DNA from 2 places in the Variovorax sp. J31P179 genome. Region 1 is predicted to be linked to the other one. Evidence: predicted binding sites of a transcription regulator. Region 1 holds the regulator's gene; the other holds the start of a gene.
What was found. The regulator FliA, encoded in region 1, starts transcription of late flagellar genes. The targets are predictions, from matches to a motif close to CTAAAGTTTNNNNNNNNNNNGCCGNTA.

Region 1 (11,898 bases):
TCGACGCCGCCAGCGTAGCGGCCAGCTGCCCGCCCGCCACGGCGGGCAGCACCAGCGGAAGCGCGCGCGAGACTTCGCCGACCGCGTGAACGTAGCCATGCAGGGCGGCATGCGCCGGATGGCCGTGGCGCTCGACCCGGTCGGACGAAATGACGACGACGGGTCGCAGGCTGGTGGACGGATGCGGGAGGTTTTTCATGGCGAATGGCTGGGCTGCGGAAGGCAGTCTAGGAATTCGCCGAGCTTGCGTAAATTGCATAATATTCAGCTTCAACTTGCAGGATCTGCAAGCCAAGGCTGAAATGAACATCCGGCAACTGAGGCATTTCCTGGCCGTCATCGACCTCGGCTCGCTGAGCGCCGCCGCCGAGGCGGTGCACCTGAGCCAACCTGCGCTGTCGCGCAGCCTGCGGGCGCTCGAGAACGTCCTGCGAGTGCCGCTGTTCGACCGGCAGGACCGGCGCTTGCGCCCGACGCCCTATGCCCTCGCCTACGTGGAGCGCGCGCGGCGGATCGTGTTCGACGACAACGAAGGGGCGCGCTCCCTGGCGCTCATGCGCGAAGGCGAACTCGGATCGCTGGCGCTCGGCATGGGCTCGTCGATCGCCAGGTTCCTGCTCGCGCCGCTGATGCTGGAGATGCTCGACAAGGCGCCGGGGCTGCGTGTCAGCGCCATGGTCCAGAGCACCGACGTGCTGCACGAGGCCTTGCGGAAGGAGCGGCTCGATTTCTTCATCGGCGACGTCCGCATCGCCCGGCGCGAGCGCGACATGGTGACCGAGCCGATCTACCCGTGCACCTTCGGCTGGTTCGCGCGCGCGGCGCATCCGCTCTCGGCCAGGCGCAACGTGACGATGGCCGATCTCGCTGCCTATCCGCTCATTGCCGCGGGCTATGCCGACGAATCCGTCGAGCGCAGGATCGCGGACCTGTATGGCCTCGGCATGCCTATCAGCGACCACTTCGCGCTCAGCACCAGCGATCTCGGCACCGTCCACGCGCTGCTGGCATCCAGCGATGCCGTCACGCCATCGACCGCCATCGCCGTGCTCGATCCGCTGAAGGCCGGCGTCGTGGTTCCGATCGACGTGACGCCGCGGCTCGACCTGGACTTGACGCTCGGAATCGTCCATCGTGCCGGCCGCACGCTGGTGCCTGCAGCTGCGCGGGCGTTCGACTTCGTCCGCGCGAGCTTTGCGAATGCGGCCGGCGAGCTCGCGCGCCTGGAGGCAAGGCCAGGCCGCAGCGGGCGAGGCGATCGAGCGCGGCGAATACGCTGAATCACTTGGGGAACGGCTGGGCTCTGCAGTTCATCGGACGCTTCCCGCAGCGGCAAGGGATGCTTCCATACATTTCACGGAACAAGCGCGAGCAGGAACCCAGGCCGGCTTCCTAGACTGCGCCAATGAAGACCCCCACACACATTCTGGAATCGCACGGCCCGCGCGATTCCATGGATTGCGATGTCGTCATCGTCGGCGCCGGGCCGGCCGGCCTCGCGACCGCGATCCGTCTCAAGCAGATCGACAGCGACATCTCGGTGGTCGTGCTCGAGAAGGGCTCCGAAGCGGGTGCGCACATCCTCTCCGGTGCGGTCATGGACCCGCGCGCCATCCATGAACTCTTCCCCGACTGGCAGCAGCGCGGCGCGCCATTGAAGCAGCCGGTCACGCGCGACCAGCTCCTGGTGCTGTCCCGAACCAGCTTCGTCAGTACGCCGCAATGGCTGATGCCACGCAATTTCCAGAATCAAGGCTGCTACGTCATCAGCCTGGGCAACGTCGTGCGATGGCTGGCACAACAGGCCGAAGACCTCGGCGTCGAGATCTTTGCGGGCTTCGCAGCCTCTGAGCTTCTCTGTGACGATCAGAACCGCATCGTCGGCGTCGCGACCAACCACGTGGGCATCGACAAGGTCGGCCAGCCGACGGAACAGTTCCAGCTCGGCATGGAACTGCGCGGCAAGTACACCGTGTTCGCCGAAGGCGCCCGCGGCCATCTGGGCAAGGAGCTGATCGACAAATACCGGCTTGCCGAGGGCAAGGATTGCCGGAGCTTCGCCATCGGACTCAAGGAACTTTGGGAGGTGGACCCCGCCAAGGCCGAGCCAGGGCTGGTCGTCCACACCGCCGGCTGGCCAATGGACCCGGGCACCTTCGGCGGCGGCTTCCTCTACCACCTCGAAGACAACAAGCTCACACTGGGCATGGTGGTCGGGCTCGACTATCGGAACCCTTTTCTGAGCCCGTTCGACGAGATGCAGCGATGGAAGACGCATCCGGCGATCCGCGCGCATCTGCAGGGCGGCAAGCGCATCGGCTACGGTGCCCGCGCGATCAACAACGGCACGCCGCAGGCCCTGCCAAAGACCATCTTCCCCGGGGGTGCGCTGGTCGGCTGCGATGCAGGCTACCTGAACGTCGCCCGCATCAAGGGCAGCCATGCCGCGATCAAGTCGGGGATGTTGTGCGCCGACGCGATCGCGGAAGCCTTGTCGGCAGGACGCGCCCACGACGAACTCGCGGCCTATCCGGCCGCGTTCGAAGCCAGCTGGCTCTCGGACGAGTTGAAACAGGCCCGCAACTTCAAGCTCTGGTACAAGAAGGGCGACCTGGTCGGCAAGTTCATGACGGGTGTCGAGCAATGGTTGCTGCCGAAAATCGGCGTTTCGAGTCCGCCGTGGACGCTGCACAACCGCAGCCCCGATCACGCGAGCCTGCGGCCTGCCGACCAATGCGTCGCCATCGATTATCCCAAGCCAGATGGCGCGATCAGCTTCGACAAACCATCGTCGGTGTTCATCAGCAACACCAATCATGAAGAGAACCAGCCCGCGCATCTGCTGATCAAGAATACGGCCATTCCGGTGTCGGTCAATCTGGCGAAATTCGCAGGCCCGGAGACCCGCTACTGCCCCGCAGGCGTCTACGAATTCACCCGCGACCCGCATGGCGCCGATCAACTCGTGATCAACGCGCAAAACTGCGTGCACTGCAAGACCTGCGACATCAAGGATCCGACCCAGAACATCATCTGGAGCAGCCCTGAGGGCGGCGGCGGCCCGAACTACGCGGCAATGTAGTTTCCGGCCGCTTCGCCGATCAGAAGAATCCCGGCATGACCCCGACCCGCCATCCATGGATACAGTCGGCCCCGCCACGCCCCGTCGCTGCCGCTACTCACGCGGCCGCACGACCGCCAGATCGCCGCGCTGGCACTCCGGGCCGGCCGCGGCCTCAGTCCATCAAGCTGAGCTGCAGATAGCCGTTGGTGCCATGCGCGGGATCGTTGGCGCCGATGATGGCGAAGAGCTTGGCGCCCTGCATGGCGAAGTAGGTCGCGCCGGTGGTCGTGTTGGGCAGCAGGCGCATTCCTCTCGGTTGGCTGGTGCCCATCGGATAGAAGGTGTTGAAGGTCTGGACCACGCTGCCATCGGTCGCCACGCCGTTGCGCGTCGACGTGTTGTTGGCCGCAACCTGTACGCGGCCCCACGAGCCCGGCGTGGCAGAACCATAGCCGGTGCCGGCAGGCCAGGCCGTGCCCTCGGGCACGCCGATCCGGAACACGGCGGTGCGCGGGTCGCTCGCGGACTTGCCCGCGATCAGGAAGATCTTCTGGTCGCCAATGCGCGCGAGCGCGATGTTGGCGGTGTTCGAAGGCGTAGCCGCTTCGGTCATGGTCCACATGCCACTCGCGCTGCCGGGGGAGATCAGCCAGGTCTGCTGGTCAGCGGGCTGGCAGAGCTCGATCCGGGAGATGTTGGCGTCGTTGCAGCGCACCAGCTTCGTTCCCCCGGCCGAGATCTCGAACTGCGAGATGTCGGAGGTCTGGGTCGTCGGGCCGACGTCGATGCCGAAGCGGTTGTAGACGCCATCGAGCGCCGCCTGCTGCGTTTCGAGCGCCCGCGAGGCCAAGAAGGGCTGGATCGCGAAGGCCTCGTTCGCCGACTGGGTCACGGCGAAGGGGAATGCGCCGATCACGGTGTCCTGGTTGAGATGAAAGCGCGCCGTGTTCGCCGCCGTGGCAATCCGGGCGGACTGGAACACATAGGTGCCAGCCTCATTCGCATCCGCGGCAAAGCTGCCGCTGACGACGGCGTTGTTGCTGTCGGTCCAGCTGTAGGCGCCGGTGTCGAAGTTGAGTGCGAGGGTCTGCCGGGTGCCGTTGGTGGCGAAGGCCTTGTAGCTTCCGTTGCGCGCATCGCCGCCCGACACGGCGAACTGCAGCGACCTGGTGCTTGACGCATCGGCGCTTTCCGACGCGGTCACCGTGTAGGTGGCCGCCGAGGCGGTCTCGTTGACCAGCTGCGCGCTCCACTGGGTGGGCGTGCTGGCCAGGGCGTTGGCGGTGATGCCGGCCGGCGCACTGCTGCTGGTCCAGGAGACGTTCTGGCTCGGCGTGATCTCCACCTTGTCGCCGGGCTTCACGGCGTACAGGTCCGCGCTCTGGGCCGTCGCGGCCTGCCCGTTGATCTTCACCGAGGTGGTCAAGGCCGGCTTGGCGGCAAAGCCCGCCAGGCCTCCGCCGCCGCCGCCTCCACCGCCGCCACACGATGCCAAAGCCACCGCAGCCAGGATGCCTGCGGCAAGGTTCCACTTTCTCATTCGCTGGTCTCCACCAAGTTGTGTTGTTGTGTTTTCGAATGAAACACACTGTAACAAATTCTTGATGGCAAGCGCTGGCTGGCGGCCCCCCCGCCGCCCGGACGGAACCAGCCCCGATCAGAAGCTGTGGCGCAACCCGAGGTCGTACCCGTTCGAACTGCGGTCGGGCGCCGTGATCGAGCCGTTCAGGCCGACCGCCGAGCCGCCGCTGTTGCTCAGGTGCGAGTAGGTCGCATAGGCCACCGAGCGCTTCGAGAAACTGTAGACATAGCCCAGGGACAGCTTGCGCGCCGCCGGATCGCCGATGGCATCGGTGCCGTAGCGCGACCAGGCGAACTTGATCTGGTCGATGCCGACCGGCACGATGAAGCCGACCGCATAGCCGGTCGCGGTGACGGGCTGGAAGCTCTCGACCTTGTCGCGGTAGTAGCCGGCCGAGACCTCGACGATCTGGAAGTCGTAGCTGGCGCCGACATTGGTCGATCGGATGTCGCCGTTGGTCGGGGTCTGCTGGTAGTCGGTGAGGGCCGTCGCGACCGCGATCCCGAAGGGGCCCGAGCGCCAGCCCACGCGGCCGCTGAAGCCGGTGCCGTCGTCGGCGCCCGGCGTGTGCTTCTGGTTCTCGCCCATGAAGTACTGCACTTCGCCGAAGAAGCCGCCCAGGCCCGGCGGCAGGAAATAGCCCACCATGTTCGAGGCCCGGGGCGAAGTCGGCCCGGCGATCGAGCCGGCCTGCGGCTGGATCGTGCCGACGCCGTTGTTGTCGAAGGGATCGACGTCGGTGCGGTTGCGGTAGTGGGCCGTGAAATCGCGGCCCAGCCGCAGCTCGCCCCAGAGATCGAACAGGCTGACCGTGGAGCGACGGTTGAAGCTCAAGGCGTCGGCCGAGGTGACACCGCTCGCCTGGTTGTTGGTGTTGCCCGCGACCCCGGTGCCGGTGTCCAGGCTGACGCCCGCTTCGAGCCAGAAGCCCGCCCCCAGGCCGCCGCCCAGATCCTCGATGCCGCGAAAGCCGAGGCGCGAGGCGGTGTTGCCGCTGCTGATCAGCTGGGTCTTGGTGGCGATGCTGCCGCTGCCGTAGGCCACCGCCGCGTCGGCCACGCCGAACAGCGTGACGCTGCTGCCGGTGACCGGGCCCTGCACCTGGCTCGTCTGGGCGAAGGCCGCTCCCGAGGCGCACAAGGCACTCCCCGCGATGGCCGCAAGACTGGCTCTGTTCATTGGGCTGCTCCTCTGCGCATTGCGCACCCGCTCCGCCGGCGATGATAGACGAGCGATGCGCACCGGAGGCGACGATTTCGCGCCTAGAGGATGTCCTTCAGCCGGGCCCGCAGCCGGCTGATCGCCTGGCTGTGCAGCTGGCAGACCCGGCTCTGGCTCACTTCGAGGATGGCGCCGATCTCGCGCAGGTTCAGCTCCTCCTCGTAGTACAGGTTGAGCAGCAGCTGGTCGCGCTCGGGCAGCGCCGAGATGGCATCGATCAGCTGGTGGCGGAAGCCGCTCTCCATCAGCTGCTCGAGCGGGTCGTCGCTCGCGCCCTGGCCCTTGCGCGCCTGTTGCGCATGCAGGTCGAGGAAGGGGTTCTCGGCCTCGCCCTTGGCGAAGTCCTCGACATAGACCAGCTGGCAGCCCTGGATCTCCTGCAGCAGCGACTGGTAGGCCTCGAGGTCGATCTTCATCTCCTTCGCGATCTCCCCTTCGGTGGGCGCCCGGCCGAGCCGGTGCTCGAGCGCATGGACCGCCTTCTCGACCGCCCGCGCCGACTGGCGCAGCCCGCGAGAGCCCCAGTCGCTCGCGCGCAGCTCGTCGAGCATGGCGCCACGGATGCGCTGGCTCACGAAGGTCTCGAACTGCGCGCCCTTGTTGTCCTGGTAGCGGCTCGATGCGTCCAGCAGGCCCAGCATGCCGGCCTGGATCAGGTCGTCGAGCTCGACGCTCGCGGGCAGCTTGGCGATCATCTGCAGCGCGATGCGCCGGACCAGCGGCTGGTGCTGCGCCAGCAGGTGAGACTTCTCAATGGTGCCCTGTGCGGTGTACACGTGCGCTCCTTCGTTGCATGTCGGTTGTTCGGTTCGCCGGTTCAGGCGATGGCGGAGCGCGCCGCGGCCATCGCACGGCCCCGCGGCAGCTCGACCCGCGGCCCGTGCGATGGCGGCGCCACGGCGCGGGCGGGACGGGCCGCGGGCGCACGCGTGCGCCAGGGCCAGCCGCCCATGTCGACCGCGACGCGGCGGAAGTCGACCGCCGCCGCGCTGGCCGGGAAGGCCTCGACCACGCTCTGGCGCAGCCGGCGGGCGTCCGCCAGATGCGGATCGGCGCGCACCCACCCGGCCGCTTCCAGCGACACCGCGAGGTAGCGGCTGCCGGTGCTCGCGAGGTTGGTGGTGATCTGCTGCGCCTCCTCGGGCCCGGCCACGCCGTCGACCAGGAAGCGCAGCTGCTTCAGTCCATGCGCATAGTGCAGGCGCTTGATGCCCGCGTACGCCGAAGTGATCGACGCGGCGTTCGGCTGCAGCACCAGCAGCAGTTCGTCGGCTGCCTGGGCCAGCGCCGACAGCCGGCCTTCGCCGTCGATCCGGGCGGCGATCAGCACCACGCCGCCGCGGCACAGCAGGCGCGGATCGATCTCGGCATGCCGGTCGCCGAGCGGCGCCGGCAGCACGCCGACACCGCAGCCGGCCCGGGCGATCGCGCCCTCGCAGGTCAGCCGCCGGTCGGCCACGTCGGCCAGGTCGCCGAGCGGATCGATCGCCCAGGCGGCGCAAATCGCCGCTGCCGTCCCGCCGTGTTCGTCGAGCACCAGCACGTCCCTGCCCTGCTGGACAAGGGCCGCGCCGAGGTTCATGGCGGCCTCCGTGGCGCCGCCGCCCGGGCCCATGGCCGCGACCGCGACGACGCGCGTGGGCGTATGGGCCAGCAGGCGCCGCAATCCGTCGGCCTGATCTGCAACCAGCTTGGTCATGTGCGGCTCCTCAACCTTGCGGCGCCAGCACCCGGGCCGGCTGCGTCGGCGCGGTGGACTCGGTGCCCAGGGCCTCGAGCAGCATGAAGAGCTTGCCCACGCCGACATACAGCGCGTTGCCGGTCAGCGGCCGGCTCGAGCGCGCCGGGCGGCCCGAGAGCTGGTTCAGCAGCACCCGCGTGCGGTCGGCCCACTCGCCCCTGGCCTGCAGCAGCCGCCACACGGTGGTGCCCACCTGGCCGGCGATCAGCAGCCGCTTCATCATGTCCGGATCGCCCAGTTCGCCCATGCCGCCGATCAGCTGCACGCCCTGGCGCAGCAGGCGGAAGCAGGGATCGGCCTCGGCCGCCCAGCCCTGCCATTGCGCGAGCTGCTGCGCGCTCACCTCGCTGCCGAGGTTCGACAGCAGGTAGCTCTGGGCCAGGATCTTCTGGCCGCGTGCATCGAGGACGCGGGTGACGACGCAGCGCAGCAGCGGCAGCGCGCGCCGGTCGATCGTCGCCGAGGCGCCGAGGCGCAACAGCACCTCGGCCTGTGCCTCGCACTGCAGCGCGGGCTTGCCGCGGAAGCTCACGGGGCGCGCCGGGCCGAATTCGAGGCCGAGCCGGGCCAGCTTGCCCGGCGCTTCGGTCACGGGGTCGATCACCGCCGTCGCGCCGGGCGCGCGCGCCAGCCAGCGCTGGCCCTGGGCCTGCCACTCGACCATCGACTCGGGCATCGGCAGGCGCGGCAGCACGTGCACCAGCGTGCGGCCGAGCGACTGTTGGCGCAACCACTGGACCTGGCGCAGCCCCGGCTTGCGCCGCGTCTCCGCGCCCCCGGCCACCGCCGCCGTCGACAGCCACTGGTTGGGCGCCGCCAGCGGCAGGCCGCTGCGATCCGACAGCAGCAAGCTGCCCTGGCATTCGTAGGCGTCGCCGCCCTCGTCGGATCGCAGGCCGACCTGGCCCGAGAGCGCCAGCACGTGCGTCTCGCAGCCGGCCGCGACCTCGCTGCGCGCCTGCACCATCAGGTCCTCCAGCACGGCCTTCTGGCCAACCGCCTCGTCACCCGCGTTGCGCCACAGCCGGCGTGCGCCCTCGAAGCCGATCTGGGCACCGGCCAGCGCGCCGGCCGCGGTCGCCAGTTCCTGGGCATCGTGCGCCATGGCGCGGATCAGGTTCTGGTATTGCAGCCGCAGCCGCTCGGCCTCGGCCTGCGCCTGCACGACCTGGGCCGACGGCGCCGCGCCCGCGGCGTCGTCCTGCATGTCGGCCTCGGCCGGCACGAACAGGGGGTTGTGGCGGCGCGGCTGGAACACGCTGTCGACCAGCTGCGCGCGGTCCGCCAGCATGAGGTTCTCGGGCACCTTCTGCCCGCTGGAGATGTAGTGCACCGGCAGCCGGTGGCGGATGACGGTGTCGATCAGCGCGCCGGGATGGGTGGCCTCGTCGACCTTGGTGAAGATGCAGCCCGCCAGCTCGTTGCCGCCACCGCCGTTGCGATAGGCATGCACCACCTCGTTGAGGGTGTCGCCGTGGCTGGTGGCGTTGAGCAGCAGCAGCCGCTTGACCGGGCGGTGGCTGTTGCACAGCATCGCGATCTGGTCCGACACCGAGCGGTCGCGCTGGCTCATGCCGACCGTGTCGATCAGCACCATGTGCTTGTCGCGCAGGTCCTGCAGCACCAGGTGCAGGTCGGCCGCATCCTTGACCGCGAACACCGGCACGTCGAGGATCTGGCCGTAGATGCGCAGCTGCTCGTAGGCGCCGATGCGGTAGCTGTCGGTGGTCACCAGGGCCAGCTTGTCGGCACCGAAGCGCATCACGCAGCGCGCCGCCAGCTTGGCGGTGGTGGTGGTCTTGCCGACCCCGGTCGGGCCCATGAGCGCATACACGCCGCCTTGCGCGAGCAGGGCGTCCTCGTCCTCGTGCACCGGCACCGCGCGAATCAGTTCGGCACGCGCGAAGGCCATGCCTTCGGCGTAGCTCTGGCCGGTCGGGAGCTTCTCGAGCATGGCCTTCGACAGCTTGGCGCTGAAGCCGGCACCGAGCAAGGTGCGCAGCAGGCGGCCGCGCACCGGGTCCTGGCGCTGGCGGTCGTTCCAGACCACGCTGGCGAGCTGCTCCTCGAGCATGCCGCGCATCGAATGGAGCTCGTTCATGACCATGTCGGCCGGTGCGGGCGCAGCGGCGGGCGCGCGGGCCACGGGGGCGGCGGGCGCCGGCGCGACGGCCGGGGCGGCCACGGGCATCGCCATCGCCGGCAGCGCCGGCATTGCCGGGGCGACCGGCATCACCGGGGCGACCGGCGCTGCCGGCAGCGGCGCCCTGACAGGCACGACCGGCGCGGCACTCGCCACCGCCTGCGTCATCTCGCCTTCGACCATGGCGACGATCTCGACGCCCTCGGGTGTCGCGCGATGGTTCAGCACGATGGCTTCGGCACCGAGTGCCTCGCGGACCAGGCGCAGGGCTTCGCGGCTGGTCGCCGCGACGAATTTGCGGGCCGTGGTCCGCACGTCTGTAGACATGTTCAAACTCTTCCTCCGATGGTGGCGGTGATCTTGATGTTGCGAGAGTCAGGGATCTCTGCATGGGAGAGCACCTTGAGTTGCGGCAGGCTGCGGCGCAGGAAGCGCGACAGCAGCACGCGCAATGCGTGTTGGACGACCAGCACCGGCGCCAGGCCCATCTGCTCCTGGCGCACGATGGCGGCCTGCGCCTGGCGCAGCAGGTTGTCGGCCAGGCCGGGCTCGATGCCGCTGCTGCTGGTCATGGCCTGCTGCAGCACGCTGTCGAGCGAGCCGTCGAGCCCGATCACCTGCAGCTCGGCATCGCCCGGGAACAGCTGCTGCGTGATCGCGCGGCCCAGGGCCAGGCGGACCAGCGTCGTGAGTTCGGTCGCGTCCTTGACGGTCGGCGCATGCTCGGCCAGCACGTCGAGGATGGTGCGCATGTCGCGGATCGGCACCTCTTCCCCGAGCAGGTTCTGCAGCACCTTGTGCAGCGTGCTCAGCGAGATCAGCTTCGGCACCAGGTCCTCGGTCAGCTTCGGCGCCGTCTTGGCGATCTGGTCGAGCAGCTGCTGCACTTCCTGGCGGCCCAGCAGCTCGGCGGCATGGGTCTGGATCAGGTGGTTGAGGTGGGTCGCCATCACGGTGCAGGCATCGACCACCGTGTAGCCGTGGATCTGCGCCTGCTGGCGCAGGTTGCCGTCGATCCACACCGCCGGCAGGCCGAAGGCCGGGTCCTGGGTCGGCGTGCCGGGCAGGCTGCCCGTGACCTGTCCCGGGTTGATCGCCATCCACTGGTTCGGGAAGGCCTCGCCGCGCCCGATCTCCACCCCCTTCAGGCTGATGACATAGGTGTTCGGCTTGATCTCGAGGTTGTCGCGGATGTGAACCACCGGCACCAGGAAGCCGATCTCCTGCGCGATCTTCTTGCGGATGCTCTTGATGCGGCCGAGCAGCTCGCCCTGCTGCGACTGGTCGACCAGCGGGATCAGCCGGTAGCCGACCTCCATGCCGAGCGGATCGACCAGCGCGATGTCGTCCCAGCTGGCTTCGGCCGCCTCGGGGGCTGCCGGCAGCGCGGCCTGGGCCGCGGCGGCGGCTTTTTCGGCCGCCTGCTTCGGCTTGCGCTTGAGCAGGTTGTGGCCGAGCCAGGCGAGGCCGCCGGCGATGAGCAGGAAAGCCAGGTTCGGCATGCCCGGGATCAGGCCCATCAGGCCGATGATGCCGGCGGTCAGGAACAGCACCTGCGGGTTGGAGAACAGCTGGCCCGTGAGCTGGCTGCCGACGTCCTCGTCGGTGGTCACGCGCGAGACGATCACGCCGGCCGCGGTCGAGATCACCAGCGCCGGGATCTGCGCCACCAGGCCGTCGCCGATCGCCAGCAGCGTGTAGGTCTTGCCGGCGGTCGAGAAGTCGAGCCCGTGCTGTGCCACCCCGACCACCAGGCCGCCGATGATGTTGATGACCATGATCAGCAGGCCGGCCACCGCGTCGCCGCGCACGAACTTGCTGGCACCGTCCATCGAGCCGTAGAAGTCGGCCTCCTGCGCGACTTCGGTGCGGCGCTTGCGGGCGATGTCCTCGCCGATCAGCCCGGCGTTGAGGTCGGCGTCGATCGCCATCTGCTTGCCGGGCATGGCGTCGAGCATGAAGCGCGCGCCGACCTCGGCGATCCGGCCCGCACCCTTGGTGATCACCATGAAGTTGATCAGCACCAGGATGATGAAGACCATCACGCCGACCGCGAAGTTGCCGCCGACCAGGAAGTGGCCGAAGGCCTCGATCACCTTGCCGGCGGCATCGGGGCCGGTGTGGCCGTGCATCAGCACCACGCGGGT
Region 2 (11,898 bases), on a different contig from region 1:
CTCGGCCTGCTGTTCGGGGCCGCCGACCTGCGCACCGCCAAGGCGTCGGGCACGGCGTCCCGGCCGGTCGTCACCGCCGACATCCCCGAAGCCGCGCTGAAGAGCATGGCCGGTCGCCTGGACCAGTCGATGCAGGTCGGCAACGAAGGCGCCGGCGTGGTCGTCGCCGCGGGTGCCTCGCCCGAGGCCCAGGCCCTGCTGGGCAAGACCGTGGCGGCCCTCGGCGGCGCGATGTACACGCAGTACCGCACGATCGCCGCCGCCCAGTGCATGCCGCTGGCCGACGGCCAGACGCCGGCCGAGGGCGCGTCCGCCTTCGTCAACCCGCTGACCGCGCTCGGCATGGTCGAGACCATGCGGCGGGAGGGCCACAAGGCCCTGGTCCACACCGCCGCCGCGTCCAACCTGGGGCAGATGCTGAACCGGATCTGCCTGCAGGACGGCATCCCGCTCGTCAACATCGTGCGAAAGAAGGAGCAGGAAGACATCCTGCGCGGCCTCGGCGCGAAGTACGTCTGCAACGCCACTTCGCCGACCTTCATGCAGGACCTGACCGATGCGCTGGTCGCCACCGGCGCCACCCTGGCCTTCGACGCCATCGGCGGCGGCAAGCTGGCCGGGCAAATCCTGACCTGCATGGAAGCGGCACTGAACAAGACCGCCACCGAATACAGCCGCTACGGCTCCAGCACCCACAAGCAGGTCTACATCTACGGCGGCCTCGACCGTGGCCCGACCGAGTTCACGCGCGGTTTCGGCATGAGCTGGGGCATGGGGGGCTGGCTGCTGTTCCCGTTCCTGCAGAAGATCGGGCCCGAGGGCGCCGCGAAGCTCAAGGCGCGGGTGGCGGCCGAGCTCAAGACCACCTTCGCCAGCCACTACACGGCGGAACTCTCGCTGGTCGAGGCGCTGGACCTGGCGCAGATCGCCGTCTATTCGCGCCACGCGACCGGCGAGAAGGCCCTGCTCAACCCCAACAAGTGAATCGGCGCCCGCGGAGGGCGCCGAGAAGGCTTCAGCCGAGGGCGAGGCGGTTGCCGCCGCCGGCGGTCTTGCGCACCCCATCGGGGCCGTAGAACAACTGCACGCTCGATTGCAGGAAATGCAGCGCGCGCTGGGTGAAGTCGAGGTGCGTGTGGACCATCGAGCCATTGCGCATGTTGCGCGCCTTGGCGTCCTCGGCCAGTGCCAGCAGGGCGGTCCAGGCCTGGCGCGTGGCTTCGCCGGCGGCCGCCGCTGCGGCTTCGGCGCCGGCGGGGCCGGGTTCGAAGCCCAGTGCGACCTGCGCGGTTTCGCGCTGGCGGTCCAGCGTGGCCATCCGGTCCAGCAGGGCGATCTTCTCGTCGGTGATCGCCGTCAGCTCGCTGAAGCGGGCGTTGGCCATGGCTTGTTCTTCCTGGTCCAGCACGGCGAGGAATTCCTCGACGCAGGTCTTCTCGGCATGCAGGTAGAGCAGCATCGTGTTCATGGCTTGGCTTCCGGATCGAGCAGGTCGCGCACGCTGGCCAGCAGGCCGTCGGCGATGCGGTCGGGGTGGATTTGATAGCGGCCGGCGCGGATGTCCTCGCGGATCGCCGCGACCCGGGCGGCGTCGAAGTCGCCGCCGGGCGTGCCGGGCAGGGTGCGGACCTGGCCCATGGGCTGGGCACCGTCCGTGGCGGGCGCCGCAGCGCCATCGACGCCGCTCGCGGCGGCGGCTTGCGCCTTGGTCGGGCGGCTCTGGGGCGTGGCCGGGAGGCCGGATGGATCGATTTTCAAGATGGTTCCTCAAAGGGCTGACCCGTATATCGGCGGACGCAGCCAGAACTTTAGGTCGGAGTTTGCACAATTCGCGAGCGGGCGCGCAGATGGAAAACCATGGGGGGCGGCAGCCCGGTGGCCCTATTGGGCGAGCCGGATCTGGCCGTCCTCGGTCGCAACGCCGGTCAGCAGGCGGCCGTCGCGGGTCTTGGCCTGGACGGTGGCGCCGACCTCGGCCCGGGTCAGGGCCTTGCCCTCGGTGCTGATCGTGAATCCGGGGCCCTGGGCCACCAGTTGCACGGTCTGGCCCTGCTGGATCGCGACCACGCCGCGCATCGACTCCTTGCGCAGCGGCGCGCCGGCGGCGATCCGGTTGGTGGCCACCACGCCCTGCAGCGCCGAAGCCTCCGTGACCACCGAGCGCGGCAGGTCGCCGAGGTCGCCGCTGCGCTCGGTGACGTCGGCCTCGCCCAGGGTCTGGCCGGCCTCGATCGCGCGCGCCGCGACGTAGTAGCGGCCCTCGATGGCCACCTGGACCGGCACGAAGCGGGTCCAGGGCTTGTCACCGCGGCAGCGCAGGCCGATGGAGATCCGGCCGCGGGGCGTCGCTCCATTGGGCAGGAAAGCCTCGTAGTCGTCGCAGGGCGGCAGTGCGGCGGTGGCCTTGGTGCTGAAGCTGGGCTTGCCGGGCAGTCCGTTGGACTGCCTCTGCAGCAGGCCTTCGATCGCGGCCCGGGCCGCTTCCGGCAGCTGCTGCGCCGCGGCGCCGTTGGCGCCCGCCATGGCCACCAGGGCGGGGATTGCGATGCGCAGCAAGCGGGTGCTGCAGAAGCGGTGTTGCATGGGGAAGCCTCGGCAAGCGCGGGTGGAAGACAGAAGGGGGACGGACACCGGCGCCAGGAGATTCTAGGAATCGAGCCCACACCGCGAAGTCGCGAAGTGCTGGCGAAAACCCCCTTTGTTCAGCCCATTGCGAACGCGATGCATGCATAGACTCGCTTTCCATCTGTCGCCATCCCGTCTTGTGCGGACGCGACGTCAACCGATGGAACCCCATGATCGACAAGCTCGATGCGGCGCTCGCCTTCAACCGCGAAGCCCTCAATCTCCGGGCCCAGCGCCAGGAAGTGCTGGCGGCCAATATCGCCCACGCCGACACGCCGAACTACAAGGCGCGTGACTTCGACTTCGCCAGCCGGCTGACGCAGGCGGTGGAGCAGGGCCGGCAGTCGCAGTCCTTCGCGCTCGCCACGACCTCGTCGCGCCACCTGGCCGGCGAGTCGAAATCGATGCCCGACCAGGACCTGCTCTACCGCGTGCCCAGCCAGTCGAGCATCGACGGCAACACGGTCGAGATGGATGCCGAGCGCATCAACTTCGCCGACAACGCGCTGCGCTACGAGTCGAACCTGACGGTGATCAACGCCAAGATCAAGTCGCTGCTGTCGGCTGTGCAGCAGTAAGCGGCAGCCAGAAGAAAGAACGAAATGCCGCTTCCCAGCGCTTCCATGAACATCTTCAACGTGGCGGGTTCCGCCATGGCCGCGCAATCGCAGCGCATGAACGTGACCGCCAGCAACCTCGCCAATGCCGAGAGCGTGGCCGGCCCCGACGGCCAGCCTTACCGCGCCAAGCAGGTGGTGTTCGAGGTCGCGGGCTCGGGCGGGCAGGACATCGGCGGCGTCAAGGTCGCCGGCGTGATCGAGGACACCTCGCCCGCCAAGATGCTCTTCGACCCCAAGAACCCGCATGCCAACGCCGACGGCTATGTCGCGATGCCGAACGTCAACGTGGTCGAGGAGATGACCAACATGATCTCGGCCTCGCGCAGCTACCAGGCCAATGTCGAGGTCCTCAACACCGCCAAGACGCTGATGGTCAAGACACTGACCATCGGCCAGTAACAACACAGCAGAAAGATTCCATGGCCATCACCGACACCTCCTCGATCTCCGGCGCCAACGCGGCCAGCGCAGCGGCCAGCACCGCCAGCGTCTCCAATTCCGACAGCGAGCAGCGCTTCCTGAAGCTGCTGGTGACGCAGCTCAACAACCAGGACCCGCTCAATCCGATGGAGAACGCCGAGCTGACCTCGCAGCTGGCGCAGATGAGCACGGTGAGCGGCATCGAGAAGCTCAACAGCACGCTGTCGGGCCTGGTGAGCCAGACCGGCTCCAACCAGGTGCTGCAGGCGGCCTCGCTGATTGGCTACAACGTGCTGTCGCCGGGCAACACGCTCGCGACCAAGGCGGCGGAAGAGGGCAAGGACCCGGCCGTCCAGGCGTTCGCGGTCCAGCTGCCGGGAACGGCCGCCGATGTCGAGATCAAGATCGTCGACGCCTCGGGCAAGACCGTGCGCACGATCGAGGCCGGCGGCATGACCGAAGGCGTCAACGCCGTCACCTGGGACGGCAAGGACGACGCCGGAAACGTGGTGCCCGCGGGCAGCTACAAGTTCACCGTGGCCGCCAGCAACGGCGGCACGGCCGTGGAAGCCACGGCACTGACCTTCGCGCAGGTCGCGGCGGTCAAGCAGGGTGCGACCGGCGTCACGCTCGAACTGGCGTCGGGCCAGAGCATCGCGCTGTCCGACGTGCGCATGTTCCTCTGAGGCGCAGCGTGCTTCTCTTTTCTTCATTGCTTCGAAACAAGGATTCATCATGAGCTTTTCCCAGGGCGTCAGCGGGCTCGGCGTGGCCGCCGCGAACCTCGATGTGATCGGCAACAACATCGCCAACTCCGGCACCATCGGCTTCAAGTCCGCGGCCGCGACTTTTCAGGACATCTATGCCGGTTCGCGGATCGGGCTCGGCGCCTCGGTGTCGGGCGTGGTGCAGAACTTCACGCAGGGCGTGACCCAGAGCAGCAGCCGTCCGCTGGACGTCGCGATCCTGAGCGGCGACGGCTTCTTCCGCATGGCCAGCACCAGCGGCGAGATCATGTACACCCGCAACGGCCAGTTCACCAAGGACAAGGACGGCTACATCGTCAACGCCAACGGGCTGCGCCTGACCGGCTACGGCGTCAATGCCAGCGGCGGCATCAACGGCGGCACGCCGGCGGCGATCCAGATCCCCACGCAGGCCATGACGCCGAATGCGACCACCGGCGTCGACGCCGAGTTCAACCTCGACGCCCGCAGCACGGTGCCGACCAAGACGCCGTTCAACCCGACCGATTCGGCCACCTTCAACTACTCCAACGCCGTCGGCCCGGTCTACGACTCGCTCGGCAACGCGCACGACCTGTCGGTCTACTTCGTGAAGAACGCTGCCAACGCATGGGACGTCTACGCCACGGCCGACGGCGTGGCGCTCAACGCCGGCGCCCCGATCTCCGGTGCCGCGCCCGGCATGACCTTCGACACCAACGGCAACCTCACGGCGCCCGCGAGCGGCGCGATCACCCTGCCGGCCATGAACTTCGCGAACGGATCGTCGCCGGTCAACATCAAGCTAGACCTCTCGGGCACCACGCAGTTCGGCACCGCCAACGGCATGAGCAAGCTGAGCCAGGACGGCTACACCTCCGGCGTGCTGACGTCCTTCTCGGTCAATCCGGACGGCACGATCACCGGCAAGTTCTCCAACGAGCAGTCCAAGCTCCTGGGCCAGGTGGTGCTTTCCTCCTTTGCGAACCCGAACGGCCTCGAGCCCAAGGGCGACAACATGTACGCCGAGACCCAGGCCTCGGGCGCGGCCCTCACCAGCACGCCGGGCGAAGGCACCAAGCAGGGCTCGCTGGCCGCGGGTGCGCTGGAGTCCTCCAACGTCGACCTGACCGCCGAGCTGGTCAACCTGATCGTCGCGCAGCGCAACTACCAGGCCAACGCACAGACCGTGAAGACGCAGGACCAGGTCATGCAGACGCTGATGAACATCCGCTGACGCGGGGTTCCGAGCAGACGCAGCCTCTCAATACCAGGAGCACACAGTGGATCGAATGTTGTATGTCGCGATGAGCGGCGCCAAGCAGGCCATGGAGCAGCAGGCCTCGGTCGCCAACAACATGGCGAACGTCTCGACCCCGGGTTTCCGGGCGCAGATCAACACCTTCCGCGCGGTGCCGGTGGTGGGCGAGGAGGCGCCGACGCGGGCTTTCGTCACCGCGACGACGCCCGGCGCCGACTTCTCGCACGGGCCCCTGACCGAGACCGGCCGCGACCTCGACGTCGCGGTGCGCGGCGAGGGCTGGCTGGTGGTCCAGGCGCCCGGCGGCGGCGAGGCCTACACCCGCGTCGGCAACCTGCAGGTCGGTCCCGATGGCCAGGTGACGACGATGGGCGCGCGGCCGGTGGTCGGCGACGGCGGCGCACTGGTGATCCCGCCCGGCTCGATCGTGACGATCGCCTCCGATGGAACGATCGCCGCGCGCGGCGCGGGCGACGCCAACGTCGGCGTGGCCAACGTCGGCAAGCTGAAGCTGGTCAATCCGGACAGCCGCGACCTGGTGCGCGGAGACGACGGCCTGTTCCGCATGCGCGACGGCGTGCGCCCGCCCGAGGCCGATGCCAACGTGGTGGTCGCCGCCGGCATGGTCGAGGGGAGCAACGTCAATCCGGTCGAGGCCATGGTGGCCATGATCGCCAACGGCCGCAGCTTCGAGATGCAGATGAAGTCGATCCAGACCGCCGACACCAACGCCCAGTCGGCCAACAAGCTGCTGGCCTACGGCTGAGCCGCAAACCCTTCGCAGGAGTAATTCAATGATTCGTTCCCTCTACGTGGCCAAGACCGGCCTCGAAGCCCAGCAGACGCAGCTCGACGTCGTGTCCAACAACCTGGCCAACGTCGGTACCACCGGCTTCAAGCGCAGCCGCGCCGTGTTCGAGGACCTGATGTACCAGAACCTGCGCCAGGTCGGCGGCCAGACCTCCGACCAGACCCGCCTGCCTTCGGGCCTGCAGGTCGGCACCGGCGTGCACGTGGTCGCGACCGAACGCATCCATGCCCAGGGCAACATGACCAAGACCGACAACCCGAAGGATGTCGCGATCAACGGCTCGGGCTTCTTCCAGGTGCTGATGCCCGACGGCACCACCTCCTATACCCGCGACGGTTCGTTCCAGACCGACCGCGACGGCCAGCTGGTGACCGCCAGCGGCTTCACGATCCAGCCGCCGATCACGATCCCGCAGAACGCCACCAGCATGACGGTCGGCCGCGATGGCATCGTCTCGGTGACCCAGGCCGGCAGCACGGCCACGGTGCAGGTCGGCCAGCTGCAACTGGCCACCTTCCTGAATCCGGCCGGCCTCGAGAGCAAGGGCGAGAACCTCTACACCGAGACCGACTCGTCCGGCGCGCCGAACCTGCTGAACCCGGGCCTCGACGGCGCCGGCATCCTGAGCCAGGGCTACACCGAGGCCTCGAACGTCAACGTGGTCGAGGAGCTGGTCAACATGATCGCGACGCAGCGCGCCTACGAGATCAACAGCAAGGCGATCCAGAGCTCCGACCAGATGCTGCAAAGGCTGGCCCAGCTGTGATCGCGTTCACGCGTCTTCTTCTGGCGGGGCTCGGCATCGCGCTGACCACGGGCTGTGCGCTGGTGCCGCGCGAGCCGCTGGTGCACCAGCCGATGACGGCGCGCGCCGATGCGATGATCCCGGTGCAGCCGCGCGTGCCCACCGGCGCGATCTGGCAGGACAGCGCGCGCGGCGTCGCGCTGTTCGAGGACCGTCGCCCGCGCAACGTCGGCGACATCCTGACCATCGTCATCAGCGAGAAGGTCAACGCCAGCAAGAACTCCGGCGCCAACGCGAGCCGCGACGGCAGCGCCTCGGCCGCCTTCGCGACCATTCCGAAGTTCCTCGGCGGCCTTCTCAACGACCAGGACGCCAAGCTCTCGGGCAAGAACGCGCTCACCGCCAAGGGCGGCGCCAACGCCGCCAACACCTTCAGCGGCGTGATCACGGTCACGGTGGTGGACGTGCTCGGCAACGGCAACCTGCTGGTCAGCGGCGAGAAGCAGATGGGCATCAACCAGGGCACCGAGTTCATTCGCTTCTCGGGCGTGGTGAACCCGCGCACGGTGACCGGCAACAACACCGTGCTCTCGACCCAGGTGGCCGATGCGCGCATCGAGTACACGGCCAAGGGCTACATCGACGAGGCCCAGCAGATGGGCTGGATGCAGCGAATCTTCCTGAACGTGATGCCGTTCTAGCATGAAAAACACCCCCTCTTCGCGCGCTTCGACGCGCTTCGCCAAGCCTCTTGCAGCGTTCGCCGCGGCTTGCGCGTTCCTGCTGGCCGTGCCTGCGCATGCCGAGCGGCTCAAGGAGCTCGCCAGCATCCAGGGCGTGCGCGACAACCCGCTGATCGGCTATGGCCTGATGGTGGGCCTCGACGGCACCGGCGACCAGACGATGCAGACGCCGTTCACGACGCAGAGCCTGAACAACATGCTGCAGCAGCTCGGCATCACGGTGCCGCAAGTGGGCATCATGCAGCTCAAGAACGTGGCGGCCGTGATGGTGACGGCGCAGCTGCCCGCCTTCGCGCGGCCCGGCCAGACCATCGACGTGACGGTGTCCTCGATGGGCAATGCCAAGAGCCTGCGCGGCGGCACCCTGCTGATGACGCCGCTCAAGGGCTCCGACGGCGCGGTGTATGCCATCGCGCAGGGCAACATGGTGGTCGGCGGCGCAGGTGCATCGGCCAACGGCAGCAAGGTCCAGATCAACCAGTTGAGTTCGGGCCGCATCCCGGCCGGCGGCACGGTCGAGCGCGCGGTCGAGGCCGCGGTCGGAGGCGAGGGCGCCGTCACGCTCGAACTCATGCGCTCCGATTTCGGCACCGCCCAGCGGGCGGTCGAGGCGATCAACCGGCAGTTCGGCGGCGGCCTGGCGGAGGCGGTCGACGGCCGCGTGATCCGCGTGCGGGCGCCCGAATCGGCGCAGGAGCGGGTCGGCTTCCTGGCCCGGCTCGAAGGCCTGGAGATCACGCCGACACAGGCGGTGGCCAAGGTGGTCATCAATGCCCGCACCGGTTCGGTGGTGATGAACCAGGCGGTCCGCGTGAACGACTGCGCGGTGGCGCACGGCAGCCTGTCGGTGGTCATCAACACCGACCCGCTGGTGAGCCAGCCCGGTCCGTTCGCGAACGGCCGGACCGTGACCTCTGCGACTTCCGAGATCTCGATCAACCAGCCGGGCGGCGCGCTCCAGATGATCCGCGGCGGCGCCTCGCTGGCCGACGTGGTCAAGGGCCTCAACACGCTGGGCGCCAACCCGACGGACCTGGTGTCCATCCTCCAGGCCATGAAGACGGCCGGCGCCCTGCGCGCCGAGCTCGAGATCATCTGAGGCCGGCATGGCGATTTCCGCAGCCAACACAGGGGTCGATCGCGCCGGTGCGCTCGACCAGCGCTTCGCACTCGACGTCCAGGGCGTCGACGCCCTGCGGCGCACCGTGCGCGCCTCGCCCGAAGAAGGCCTCAAGCAGGTCTCGCGGCAGTTCGAGGCCATGTTCATGAACATGGTGCTGAAGAGCATGCGGGAGGCGACGCCTTCCAGCGGCCTGCTCGACGGCCAGAACGAGAAGATCTACACCTCGATGCTGGACCAGCAGCTGGCGCAGAACCTCTCCGGCTGGGGCCTGGGGCTGGCCGAGGCCATGCTGGCGCAGTTGCAGCGCTCGGCGGCTGCCGGCACCGACGAACGCGAGCCGAACCCGGCAGGCATGTCGCTGGCGCCGCGCGGCGGCCTTCCGCTGTCGCCGCAGGCGGGCATCCCGCTCGGCTCGGCGCCTTCCAGCCGCGTCGACCTGAGCGCCTACAAGGTCAACAACGACCGATCGGGCGGCACGGCGGGCGCCGTGGCCAACCTGCAGGGCCATGTCGACAGTTTCGTCAACCGCATGGGTGCCTCGGCGCAGGCCGCGAGCGCCGCCAGCGGCGTGCCGGCGCCGCTGATCCTGGCCCAGGCGGCACTCGAATCGGGCTGGGGCAAGCGCGAGATCCGCGCCGACGACGGCACCCAGAGCTTCAACCTGTTCGGCATCAAGGCCGACCGCGGCTGGCAGGGGCCGGTGGTCGAGACCACCACCACCGAGTACGTGGACGGCGAGCCGCAGCGCATCCGCGCCAAGTTCAGGGCCTACGGCTCCTATGAAGAGGCCTTCACCGACTACGCACGCTTCATGACGCGCAACCCGCGCTACGCCAACGTGCTGGCGACCGACGACCCGACCGAAGCCGCGCACGGCCTGCAGCGCGCGGGCTACGCCACCGATCCGCAATACGGACAAAAACTGGTTCGCATCATGCAGAAATTCGGCTGACTGCCGATATCCATCCGAACAACCTTCCCATCCGACTCCAAGGAACCCCATGGCAGAGATCTCGAGCCCTCCATCCCATGCGGCCGGCACTGCCGCCGCGAATGCGACCGCGAACCGCCTGGAGGTCGTCACCTTCACGCTGGGCGCGGAGGAATACGGCATCGACATCCAGAAGGTGCAGGAGCTGCGCGGCTACGACGCGGTGACGCGGATCGCGAACGCGCCGGACTACATCAAGGGCGTGGTGAACCTGCGCGGGATCATCGTTCCGATCATCGACATGCGGATCAAGTTCGCGCTCGGCACGCCGAGCTACGACCAGTTCACGGTGGTGATCGTGCTGAACATCGGCGGCCGGGTGGTCGGGATGGTGGTCGACAGCGTGTCGGATGTGATCACCTTGACGCCGGAGCAGATCAAGCCGGCGCCGGCGATGGGCTCGGTGCTGGACACCGACTACCTGATCGGGCTGGGCACGCTCGAAGAACGAATGCTGATCCTGGTCGACATCGACCGCCTGATGTCCAGCGACGACATGGGGCTGATCGAGAAGTTGGCGGCCTGACGCAGTCACCTGGAACAACTTGGCAATCGGAGACGCAATGAAAGACTGGAAGATCGGCACCCGTTTGGGTGGCGGGTTCGCCGTGATCCTGGCCCTGGTGGCCGCCATCGCCGGCATCGGCGTGCTGCGGCTGCAGGCGGTCGGCGATGCGACCCACGAGATGGCGAAGCGTTCGCTCGCCAAGGAGCGCCTGGCGGCGGGCTGGCTGCTTGGCACCAGCACCAACAGCGTGCGGACCTATGCGCTGTTGAACACCGATGACCCGCAGGTGCAGGACTACCTGCAGAAGGGCATGAGCAAGATCAGCGTCACGATCTCCGAGACCCAGAAGCAGCTCGAGGAAATGCTGGACTCGCCGGAAGAAATCGCGCTGGTCGCCGACATCAAGAAGAAGCGCGCCGACTACATCGAGCTGCGCAGCATGCTTCTCAAGCTCAAGGCCGGGGGCCAGCACGACGAGGCGATGCGCATCGCCAGGGACAAGCTGGTGCCGACGCTCGACAGCTACGACGCCAGCATCCGCGCCATCCTGGCGCATGAACAGGCACAGATCGACAAGTCGGCCGATGCGATCGATGCACTCTACCGCTCGGGGCGCGTCAACCTGTTGGTGCTGGCGGCGATCGCGCTGGCGCTCGGATCGATCCTGGCCTGGCTGCTGACGCGCAGCATCGTTCAGCCGATCGACGAGGCGCTGCTGATCGCCGACACCGTGGCCTCGGGCGACCTCAGCCAGGAGTTCGAGACCGATCGCGGCGGCGACTTCGGCCGGCTGCTGCGCGGCATGGGCGAGATGGAAGACACCTTGACCGACCTGGTCGGGCGCATCAAGACCGCGACCGATTCGATCGTGACCGCCTCGGGGCAGATCGCCGTGGGCAACCAGGATCTGTCCTCGCGCACCGAGCAGCAGGCCAGCTCGCTGGAGGAAACGGCCGCTTCGATGGAAGAACTCACCAGCACCGTCAAGCAGAACGCGGACAACGCACGCCAGGCGAATCAACTCGCGGCCTCGGCCTCCGAGGTGGCGGTGAAGGGCGGCGAGGTCGTGAGCCAGGTGGTGGACACGATGGCGTCGATCAACGCATCGTCGAAGAAGATCGTGGACATCATCGGCGTGATCGACGGCATCGCGTTCCAGACCAACATCCTGGCGTTGAACGCGGCGGTGGAAGCCGCACGCGCCGGCGAGCAGGGCCGCGGCTTCGCGGTGGTGGCGTCGGAAGTGCGCAGCCTGGCGCAGCGCTCGGCGGCGGCGGCCAAGGAGATCAAGGGCCTGATCGACGATTCGGTGGGCAAGGTGGGCGC

Region 2: the regulator FliA is predicted to act here: its motif matches at 1,786-1,812, upstream of flgM (flagellar biosynthesis anti-sigma factor FlgM).

Annotation. Positions count from the first base shown of each region.
Region 1 is NZ_JASZYL010000020.1:37,553-49,450, reverse strand. It holds gene QTI17_RS31830 (gamma-glutamyl-gamma-aminobutyrate hydrolase family protein) at 1-199, opposite strand, end outside; gene QTI17_RS31825 (LysR family transcriptional regulator) at 198-1,280, shown strand; gene QTI17_RS31820 (electron transfer flavoprotein-ubiquinone oxidoreductase) at 1,406-3,082, shown strand; gene QTI17_RS31815 (hypothetical protein) at 3,237-4,604, opposite strand; gene QTI17_RS31810 (porin) at 4,722-5,825, opposite strand; gene QTI17_RS31805 (RNA polymerase sigma factor FliA) at 5,909-6,643, opposite strand; gene QTI17_RS31800 (P-loop NTPase family protein) at 6,685-7,566, opposite strand; gene flhF (flagellar biosynthesis GTPase FlhF) at 7,577-10,078, opposite strand; gene flhA (flagellar biosynthesis protein FlhA) at 10,081-11,898, opposite strand, start outside.
Region 2 is NZ_JASZYL010000012.1:10,595-22,492, reverse strand. It holds gene QTI17_RS26260 (zinc-binding dehydrogenase) at 1-984, shown strand, start outside; gene QTI17_RS26255 (flagella synthesis protein FlgN) at 1,016-1,468, opposite strand; gene flgM (flagellar biosynthesis anti-sigma factor FlgM) at 1,465-1,758, opposite strand; gene flgA (flagellar basal body P-ring formation chaperone FlgA) at 1,882-2,583, opposite strand; gene flgB (flagellar basal body rod protein FlgB) at 2,796-3,203, shown strand; gene flgC (flagellar basal body rod protein FlgC) at 3,249-3,644, shown strand; gene QTI17_RS26230 (flagellar hook assembly protein FlgD) at 3,665-4,351, shown strand; gene flgE (flagellar hook protein FlgE) at 4,401-5,627, shown strand; gene QTI17_RS26220 (flagellar basal body rod protein FlgF) at 5,674-6,417, shown strand; gene flgG (flagellar basal-body rod protein FlgG) at 6,446-7,228, shown strand; gene QTI17_RS26210 (flagellar basal body L-ring protein FlgH) at 7,225-7,908, shown strand; gene QTI17_RS26205 (flagellar basal body P-ring protein FlgI) at 7,910-9,049, shown strand; gene flgJ (flagellar assembly peptidoglycan hydrolase FlgJ) at 9,057-10,025, shown strand; gene QTI17_RS26195 (chemotaxis protein CheW) at 10,075-10,590, shown strand; gene QTI17_RS26190 (methyl-accepting chemotaxis protein) at 10,628-11,898, shown strand, end outside.